DNA from 3 places in the Kitasatospora sp. NPDC051984 genome. Region 1 is predicted to be linked to each of the others. Evidence: riboswitches for the same ligand, from Rfam matches in the RefSeq annotation. Region 1 holds a riboswitch; each other region holds the start of a gene.
The links. Region 1 has a riboswitch for thiamine pyrophosphate ahead of ACIHEI_RS07060 (purine-cytosine permease family protein). Riboswitches for the same ligand answer to the same signal wherever they lie in the genome.
Positions count from the first base shown of each region.

Region 2: another riboswitch for thiamine pyrophosphate. It lies ahead of thiO (glycine oxidase ThiO); the one in region 1 lies ahead of ACIHEI_RS07060 (purine-cytosine permease family protein).
Region 3: another riboswitch for thiamine pyrophosphate. It lies ahead of thiC (phosphomethylpyrimidine synthase ThiC); the one in region 1 lies ahead of ACIHEI_RS07060 (purine-cytosine permease family protein).

Region 1 is NZ_JBIUCB010000003.1:102,521-105,789, forward strand. Features, by position in the region: gene ACIHEI_RS07055 (S1C family serine protease) at 1-1,577, opposite strand, end outside; TPP riboswitch at 1,819-1,970, shown strand; gene ACIHEI_RS07060 (purine-cytosine permease family protein) at 1,961-3,269, shown strand, end outside.
Region 2 is NZ_JBIUCB010000013.1:22,070-25,338, reverse strand. Features, by position in the region: gene thiE (thiamine phosphate synthase) at 1-229, opposite strand, end outside; gene ACIHEI_RS23910 (Rv2175c family DNA-binding protein) at 226-591, opposite strand; gene ACIHEI_RS23905 (NAD(P)/FAD-dependent oxidoreductase) at 613-1,818, opposite strand; TPP riboswitch at 1,867-1,979, shown strand; gene thiO (glycine oxidase ThiO) at 1,974-3,119, shown strand; gene thiS (sulfur carrier protein ThiS) at 3,116-3,269, shown strand, end outside.
Region 3 is NZ_JBIUCB010000003.1:337,550-340,818, reverse strand. Features, by position in the region: gene thiC (phosphomethylpyrimidine synthase ThiC) at 1-1,529, opposite strand, end outside; TPP riboswitch at 1,525-1,658, opposite strand; gene ACIHEI_RS08110 (hypothetical protein) at 1,807-2,007, shown strand; gene ACIHEI_RS08105 (flotillin family protein) at 2,192-3,269, shown strand, end outside.

The sequences.
Region 1 (3,269 bases):
CCGGCCTTCAGGCCGGCCTGGTCGGCGGGGCCGCCGGGGGTGACGGCGGGGGTGTCGCGGACGGGGGCGGTGGCGATCTGGGCGCCGTCGCCGCGGTAGTCGTCGTTGCGCAGGACGCCGAGGATCGCGTAGACGGGGGTGCCGTCCTTGATCAGGGTCTGGGCGACCCACTTGGCCTGGTTGATCGGGATGGCGAAGCCGAGGCCGATGGAGCCGGCCCGGCCGGAGCCGCTGGTGTTCGACTGGATCGCCGAGTTGATGCCGATGACCGAGCCGGAGCCGTCGAGCAGCGGGCCGCCGGAGTTGCCGGGGTTGATCGACGCGTCGGTCTGCAGGGCGTTCATGTACGAGGAGTTGGCGCCGGTCTCGTCGCCGGAGGCGACCGGGCGGTCCTTGGCGGAGATGATGCCGGTGGTGACGGTGCCTTCGAGGCCGTAGGGCGCGCCGATGGCGATGGTGGAGTCACCGATGGCGACCTTGTCGGAGTCGCCGAGCGGCAGCGGGACGAGCTTGTCCTTGGGCGGGTTGTCGAGGCGGATCACCGCGACGTCGTAGCCCTCGGCGCGGCCGACCACGGACGCGGTGTACGAGGACCCGTCGGAGAACTTGACGGAGAGCTTGCCGCCCTTGGCGGCGGGCGCGACCACGTGATTGTTGGTCAGGATGTGGCCCTCGGTGTCGAAGACGAACCCGGTGCCGGTGCCGGACTCGCTGGAGTTCGAGGCCTTGATGGTGACGGTGGACGGCAGCGCCTTGGCGGCGATCCCGGCGACGGACTCGGGGGCCCGGTCCAGGGTCTGGTGGGCGTTGCCGACGCTGACGGTGGTGCTGGTGTGCTTGGTGCCGCTGTCGCCGTTCCCGCCGGAGACGCTCGCGCCGATCGCGCCACCGGCCAGGCCGGCCACCAGGGCGACCGCCGCGACCAGCGCGACCAGGCCGCCGCGCTTGCTCTTGCCGGAGCCGCCGCCCGGAGCGGGCTGCGGGCCGCCCCACGGCGCACCCGGCTCGCCCGGCCCGCCGACGCCGCCCGGACCGCCGGCCGGGTGGCCCCAGCCGCCCACCGGGTGACCGGCGCCGAACGGGTGCTGCCCTTCGCCGGGGACGCCAGGGACGCCCGGGGTGCCCTGCGGGTCGTGGGCGACCGCGGTCGGCGCGAACGGGTTGGCCGCCACGGGCTGGGCATCGGGGGCCGACGCGTAGGGGTTGGCCGGTGCCTCCTGGGCGTGCGGCGGCACGGCCGGGGCGACGGTGGTCGGCGTGTAGGGGCTGGCCGGCTCGCTGACGCTGCCGTACGGGTTCTGGAACGGCGGCGGCGCGTCCACCGGAGCCGGAGCCGGAGCCGGAGCCACCGGCGGGGCCGCCGGCGCGGCGGGGACCTTCCCGAGCTGCATGGTCTGGTCGGACACCGGCGCGGCGGGCGCGGGCGCCGCCGGGGCCGCCGGCAGCACCGGCGGCGGGGCGTCGAGGTAGGAGGGAGCGGGCGCGGGCGTTCCGGCGGTGGCGGCGGCCGCCTCGGTGCCGGTGGCCTCGGGGGCCTTCTCCGGCGGGGTGGTACCACTCGCGTGCTCGGTGCTCACGGACGACCTCCATCGCTGACAGAACCTTGGGCTGCGGTCCGTCGCTCGGTCGGCGCGGCCACAGCCTCGGGGCACAGTTTTTCCTATGCCGGATTCGGACACCGTAAGCGGGCCCCTGAAGAAATCATGAGAAGCCTTAGGCCTCGCTGACATGGACATCAGTGGTCCCGCGATGCGGACGCCGTTCCCCCCGGCCTTGGCGTTCTCCCACCCGGAGGCTAGCCTGTCGCTCCTGTAAACCGAAGAACGTCGCGGGAGCTTGGACCAGCCAGGCTGAGAGTGCGCCGGATCGACCGTAGGGCATGGCGGTGTCGCCACCCCGGTCGAGGGGGCGCTGACCGCCGGAACCTGTCCGGGTAATGCCGGCGTAGGGAGTATCGGCCATGACGGCTGTTCCGTCTGCCCCAATTTCCGATCTTGAGACGGCCGCGCGGGCCGAGGCCCCGCTGACCCTCGACACGGCGCCGCCGCGGACGCTGGATTTCCGGGCGCTGTTCGCGCTGTGGGCGAACCTCGGGGTGAGCCTGATCGGGTTCACCAGCGCCGCGACGGTGCTGGGCAAGCAGGGCCACGAGCTGGGCTTCACCGCGGCCGTGACGGCGATCGTGGCGGGTACCGCGATCGGCACCGCGATGCTCGCGGTGGCGGCGCTGGTGGGCGCCCGCACGGGCGCGCCGGCCATGGCGGTGCTGCGCGGCCTGTTCGGCACCCGGCTGTCGTACGTGCCGACGGTGCTGAACATCCTGCAGTGCGTCGGCTGGGGCGTGTACGAGCTGACGGTGATCGCCTGGGGTGCCCAGACGGTGGCCGGCACCGAGGGCTGGCGCTGGCTGTTCGTGCTGCTGGCGGGCGTGCTGACGACGGTGCTGACGATCTGGCCGCTGGGCGCGATCGCGGTGCTGCGCAAGTACGTGGCCGTCGCGGTCGGTGTGGCGATGGTGTACTTCACGGTGCAGTTCGCCCGGCTGGGCTTCCCGGACCCGGGTGCGGGCAACTGGGACGGCTTCCTGTCGGCGACGGACGCGGTGATCGCGGTGTCGATCTCGTTCGTCCCGCTGGCCGCCGACTACACCCGGCACGCGCGCACCTCGGCGAGCGCGTTCTGGGGGACGTTCTCCGGCTACACGGTGGCCCAGGTGTGGTGCTACGTGCTGGGCGTGGTGGCGCTGCTGCAGTCCGGCGGCGACCCGGAGAAGATCCTCGGCTCGTTCACCGGCGTGGCCGCGGGCTGGGCGTTCCTGCTGGTGCTGGTGCTGCGCGAGTCGGACCAGTCGTTCGCGAACGTGTACTCGACGGCGATGTCGATCCACAACCTGTGGCCGAAGGTGGACCGGCGGGTGCTGACCGGCGGCATCGGCGTGCTGGTGACGGTACTGGCGCTGCGCATCAAGGAGTTCACCGACTCGTACTACGCGTTCCTCGGCCTGATCGGGTCGGTGTTCGTGCCGCTGTTCGCGGTGCTGGCGGTGGACTACTTCCTCGGGGCCGGCCGGCGCGGCTGGAACCTGACCCAGGACGCCCCGGCGCGCTGGGTGATGCTGGCGCCGTGGGCGCTGGGCTTCGCGGTGTACCAGTTCCTGGCGCCGACCGCGGTGGCCGGCTGGTGGACGGACCTGTGGACGCAGGCGCAGGAGGCCGTGCACTTCACCCCGCAGGCGTGGAGCTCGGCCTCGCTGTTCTCGTTCCTGGTGG
Region 2 (3,269 bases), on a different contig from region 1:
CGGCACGGTCGTTGACGGCCAGCAGTTTGCCGTGGCGCTTGGCCGCGTCCGCGAAGACCTCGAGGTACTCGAGTTCCTGGCGGGCCTCCAGGTTCTTGTCCCGGAGCTGGACGATGTCGACGCCGCCGGCCAGCACGGCGTCCAGGAAGTCGGCCAGGTCGCCCTGCTCGCGCCGGGCGTCGGTGCAGAGGTAGAGCTTGGCGTCGGCGAGTTGCTGCCGGGGCGTCACAGTGCCATGGCCTGGGCGCGGCGCTTGACCTCGGTGCCGCGGTTCTCGCGCAGGGCCTGGATCGGGCTGCCGGGGAGGGACGGGTCCTCGGTGAACATCCACTCGAGGATCTCCTCGTCGGAGAAGCCGCAGTCGCGGAGCACCGTGAGGGTGCCGACCAGGTGCTTGACCGGGCCGTCGTCCTCGATGAAGTCGGCGGGCACCTGGAGGGAGTTGTTCGCGCCGCGGCGGACGGCCAGCAGGGTGCGGTTCTTCACCATGTCGCGGACCTCGGTGATCACCACGCCCCACCGCTCCGAGATGTCGGGCAGGTACAGCCACGCGGGGACCAGGGCGTCAATCTTGGGATCAATCTTGCTCACGGCACCCAGCCTACCCACCCGCTACCCGGCGGCGGCCTTCAGCTGGACGGCCGGGTCGGCGGCGAGCGCCGGATCGAGCACCGTGCCCCGTTCGATCAGGCGGCGGCCCTGCGCGAGGTCGCGCGGCCGGTCCACGGCGAGCAGCGCGACCAGCTTGCCGTCGCGCAGCCAGAGCACCGTCCAGTCGCGCTCTGAGGGGGAGCCGCGCCACAGCAGATGGTCGGCGCCGGCGTGCCGGCCCGCGTACTGCACCATGCGGTCGAACTGCTCGGACCAGAAGTACGGAACGGGGTCGTAGGGCGTGTCCAGGGTGCCGAGCACCGAGGCGGCGACGGCGCCGCCGGAGTGCAGGGCGTGGTCCCAGTGCTGGACGGCGAGCCGGGTGCCGAACCGGGCGGACGGGTAGGAGACGCAGTCGCCGACCGCCCAGATGCCGGGCAGCGCGGTGCGCAGCCGGTCGTCCACCGGGACGGTGCCGTCGGGGTCGAGGGCGAGCGGGCTGTCGGCGAGCCAGCCGGTGGCGGGGCGGGCGCCGATGCCGACCACCACCTCGTCGGCGGGCAGGTGGGTGCCGTCGGCGAGCAGCACCCCGCCGTCGGCGGCCCCGGCGACGCCGACGCCGCAGCGCAGTTCGACGCCGGCTGCGGCGTACCAGTCGGTCATCAGGGTGCCGAGTTCGGCGGGCAGCGCCCCGGCCAGCGGGGTGGCGGCGGCCTCGACGACGGTGACGTGGCAGCCCAGGGCGCGGGCGACGGTGGCGGTCTCGGCGCCGATCCAGCCCGCGCCGACCAGCACGATCCGCTTGTCGGGGGTGAGCGCGGCGCGCAGCGCGTGCGCGTCGTCGACGGTGCGCAAGGTGCGCGCGTCGGGCAGACCGGGCAGCGTGCGCGGGTCGGCGCCGGTGGCGATCACCAGGGCGCCGTACGGGAGTTCGCCGCGGTCGGTGTGCAGCACGCCGGCGTTCAGGCCGGTGGCGCGGTGGCCGGTGCGCAGTTCGACGCCGAGGTCGGTCCAGTCGATCTCGAAGGCGGTGGCGTCGGTCTTGCCGAGCAGCACGTCCTTGGACAGCGGCGGCCGGTCGTACGGGAGGTGGAGTTCCTCGCCGACCAGGGTGATCACGCCCTGCCAGCCACCCTGTCGCAGGTTCAGGGCGGCCTGTGCGCCCGCCATGCCCGCCCCGACCACGACGACCCGGTCCGTTGCCCTCAGTTCAGCCACGGCGTCCACCCTAACCGGCCTGATGTCGGCAGGGGCACCGGCGTTAAAGTGGAGGGACTGAACTATCACGGGAGCCCGGCGCACCGGGCTGAGAGGCGGGCTGTGGCGGCCCGCGACCGTCCGAACCTGATCCGGGTCATGCCGGCGAAGGGAGAAGAAGCGCTGTGGCACATTTCGACGTGCTGGTGATCGGCGGGGGCATCATCGGCCTCGGCGTCGCCTTGCGTACCGCGCAGCGCGGGCTGAGCGTCGCGGTGGTGGACCCGTCGCCGGGCGGCGGCGCGGCCCAGGTCGCCGCGGGCATGCTCGCACCGGTCACCGAACTCCAGTACGGCGAGGAGCCGTTGCTGCGCCTGGGCATGGCGTCCAACGAGCGCTACGGGGCGTTCGCCGCCGAGCTGACCGAGCTGACCGGCCTGGACACCGGCTACCGCCGCACCGGCACGCTGGCCGTCGCGCTGGACTCCGACGACCGCGAGGAACTGCGCGAACTGCACGCCTTCCACGGCCGGCTGGGCCTGGAGTCCACGTGGCTGACCGGCCGGGAGTGCCGCCGGCTGGAGCCGATGCTGGCCCCGGGCATACGTGGCGGCCTGCACGTCGCCGAGGACCACCAGGTGGACGGCCGCCGCCTCGCCGCCGCGCTGGTCGCGGCCTGCAAGCTGCTCGGCGTCGCCTTCCACCGCACCCAGGCCGCCGAACTGGTGACGGACGGCGAACGGGCGCTCGGCGTCCGCCTGTTGAGCGGCGAGCAGCTGACGGCCGGCCGGACGGTGCTGGCGGCCGGCTCGCGCAGCCACCTGCTGCCGGGCCTGCCGGACGGGGTGCTGCCGGCCATCCGCCCGGTCAAGGGGCAGGTGCTGCGGCTGCGCGTCCCGAAGCTGTACGCGCCGTTCCTGTCCCGCAATGTGCGCGCCGTGGTGCGCGGCCAGCACCTGTACCTGGTGCCGCGCGCCGACGGCGAGTTGGTGATCGGCGCGACCAGCGAGGAGATGGGCCACGACACCACCGTCACCGCGGGCGGCGTGTACGAGCTGCTCCGGGATGCGCACGAACTCGTCCCCGGCATCACCGAGTTGCCGCTGGTGGAGACGGGCGCGGGGCTGCGGCCCGGCTCCCCCGACAACGCGCCGCTGCTCGGCCCGACCGCGCTGCCCGGCCTGGCCGCCGCCACCGGGCACTACCGCAACGGCGTGCTGCTCACCCCCGTCACCGCCGACCTGCTCGCCGACTACCTGGCCACCGGCGAACTCCCCGCGCTGGCCGCAGACTTCACCCCCGACCGCTTCCGCACCGAGGTGCCCGCATGAACACCGTCGCCCTGACCGTCAACGGCGAACCCCGCACGCTGCCCGCCGCCACCACGCTGGACGTGCTGGTCGCCGAGGTGTCCGCCGCCAACACCGGCGTCGCCGCCGCCGTCAACGAGGCCGTGGTGCCGCGCAGTTCGTGGCCCGCCA
Region 3 (3,269 bases), 240 kb from region 1:
TCCCAGCGGAATTCGAAGCGGGCGTCGGAGAGGGCGTCGTCCCAGGCCTGGGCGCCGGGGTGGCCCTTGGCGAGGTCGGCGGCGTGGGCGGCGATCTTGTAGGTGATGACGCCGGTCTTGACGTCGTCGCGGTTGGGCAGGCCGAGGTGTTCCTTGGGGGTGACGTAGCAGAGCATCGCGGTGCCCCACCAGGCGATCATCGCGGCGCCGATGCCGGAGGTGATGTGGTCGTAGCCGGGTGCGACGTCGGTGGTGAGCGGGCCGAGCGTGTAGAACGGGGCCTCGTCGCAGATCTCCTTCTGCAGGTCCATGTTCTCGCGGATCTTGTGCATCGGGACGTGTCCGGGGCCTTCGATCATCACCTGGACGTCCTTGGCGCGGGCGATCCGGCCGAGCTCGCCGAGGGTGGTGAGTTCGGCGAACTGGGCCTCGTCGTTGGCGTCGGCGATGGAGCCGGGCCGCAGGCCGTCACCGAGCGAGAAGGTGACGTCGTAGGCGCGCAGCAGCTCGCAGAGTTCCTCGAAGTGCGTGTAGAGGAAGTTCTCCTGGTGGTGGGCCAGGCACCAGGCGGCCATGATGGAGCCGCCGCGCGAGACGATGCCGGTCTTGCGGCGGGCGGTGAGCGGCACGTACCGGAGCAGGACGCCGGCGTGCACGGTCATGTAGTCGACGCCCTGCTCGCACTGTTCGAGGACGGTGTCCCGGTAGACCTCCCAGCTGAGTTCCTCGGCCCGGCCGTCGACCTTCTCCAGTGCCTGGTAGAGCGGGACGGTGCCGATCGGGACGGGGGAGTTGCGCAGGATCCACTCGCGGGTGGTGTGGATGTTGCGGCCGGTGGAGAGGTCCATGACGGTGTCGGCGCCCCAGCGGGTGGCCCAGGTCATCTTCTCCACCTCCTCCTCGATGGAGGAGGTGACGGCGGAGTTGCCGATGTTGGCGTTGATCTTCACCAGGAAGTCGGTGCCGATGATGGCCGGTTCGCTCTCGGGGTGGTTCACGTTGACCGGGATGACGGCGCGTCCGCGGGCCACCTGCTCGCGGACGAACTCCGGTTCGAGGCCTTCCCGGAGCGCCACGAACTCCATCTCGGGTGTGATCAACCCGCGCTTGGCGTAGGCGAGTTGGGTGACGGATTCGCCGTCCCTGGCGCGCAGCGGGCGGCGTGGGCGGCCGGGGAAGACGGCGTCCAGGTTGCGCAGGTCGCCGCCGCGCGGCGCGGTGTGCTTGATGCCGTCGTCCTCGGGGCGGGCCTCGCGGCCCTGGTACTCCTCGACGTCGCCGCGCTGCCGAATCCATCCGTCGCGCAGGGCGGGCAGTCCGCGGCGGACGTCGGTGGGCAGGTCGGGGTCGGTGTACGGGCCGGAGGTGTCGTACAGCGGGACGGTGCGGCCGTCGGTGAGGTGGACCTCGCGGTAGGGGACCCGCAGGTCGGGGCGGCTGCCTTGGCGGTAGGCCTTGCGCCAGGCGGGGGTGGGGTACCCGGTGGCGGCCGACTCGCGGGCAGACGGGTACTCGGAAAATGCGGTCATCGGACCTTCAACTCCCTACGCCGGCATTACCCGGTCAGGTTCCTGCGGTCGGCGCAGCAGGTGGTACGCGGGCCCGCGTACCGTCAGCGCCCTCTCAGCCCGGTGCTCCGAGCTCCCGTTCCGCGCAGGCGTCGTCCGCCTGCGTTCGGTTCCTCACCGTAGGGCACGTCACGGCGCCGGTCCAGGGCGCACTCCCGCGCCCGGCCCTCCCCCGGCGGGCAACTCCCGCGTGGGCCCGCGCTGTTCACGCCACGTACGAGGTGGGAGAATCGTGCAGGTGATCGGACTGACGGGGCGGGTGACAGGGCGGATCGGCGCGGGCCTGGTCGGCGAGGTGATGGTGCACGTGCCCGAACGGCTGGGCACCGAGGCGTTCCTGGCGTACCGCGCCACACCGGGCGAGCCGCTGCAGCCGGGCACCATGGTGGTGGTGGTCGAATATCAGCCACCGCGCACGGTGTACGTGGAGCCCTTTTGATTGCACGTCAGACGGCCTCCACAAACCTGCCGCAACACTTTTGAGACAGTGAGAGTTCCCACGGTCCAGACCCTTCCCCCCTGATCCGGAACGGCGGAGAATGCGGCTGCCACCGGTTTCCGCGCCAGTTCTGCACGACCCAAGCGCAGCACGGGACCGGTGTGCTCCTAAGGGGGGATTGCCGATGTTGGTCGGCATCGCAGGCGGCGCCGTCGCAGGCCTCGTTCTGCTGATCGTTCTTTTCAAGCTGATGTGGCGCGTGGCGGAACCCAACGAGGCGCTGGTGATCTCGGGTTCCAAGCACGGCGAGGGTCTGGGCTTCCGCGTGGTGACCGGGCGGGGCACCTTCGTGGTGCCGGGCGTCCAGGCGGTGCGCCGGCTCTCGCTGGACCTGAACGAGGCCGCGCTGGACGTGGAGTGCGTGACGTCGCAGGGAATTCCCGTGCACGTCAAGGGCGTTGTGATCTTCAAGGTGGGCGACGACCCGGTGTCGATCGCCAACGCCGCCCGGCGTTTCCTGGACCAGCAGAAGATGATGGGCCAGCGGGTGCACAACGTGTTCGCCGGCCACCTGCGGTCCATCGTCGGTGGGCTGACGGTCGAGGACATGATCCGCGACCGCGAGCGGCTCACCGGTGAGACCCGCTCCGCCTCGGGCATCGAGATGGAGAAGCTCGGTCTGATCATCGACTCGCTGCAGATCCAGGAGATCCTGGACCCGACCGGGTACATCACCAACCTGGCCGCGCCGCACGCCGCGGCCGTCCAGCGCGACGCCCGGATCGCCGCCGCCGAGGCGGACCGACGGGCCACCGAGGCCGAGCAGGAGGCGTTCGCCCGCAAGGCCGAGGCAACCCGCAACTCCGGCATCCAGCAGGCCGGTTACCAGGCCGAGATGGACACCGCCGCGGCTCGTGCGCTGCAGGCCGGCCCGCTCGCGCAGGCCGCCGCCCGGCAGGAGGTCGTGGTCCAGGAGACCAAGGTCGCCGAGCTGGAGGCGCACCGCAAGGAGCAGCAGCTGCAGGCGGACGTCCGCAAGCCGGCCGACGCCCGCGCGTACGAGACCCGCACCAAGGCCGAGGCCGACCGTGACGCCCGGATCTCCGCCGCCGAGGCACTGTCCCGGGAGACCGAGCTGAAGACCGCCGCCGAGGCGAACCGGGTCAAGGTCGCCGCCGCGGCCGAGGCCGAGGCCACCAAGGCCCGCGGTCTGGCCGCGGCCGAGGCCACCCGGGCCACCGGTGAGGCGCAGGCCGCCGCCG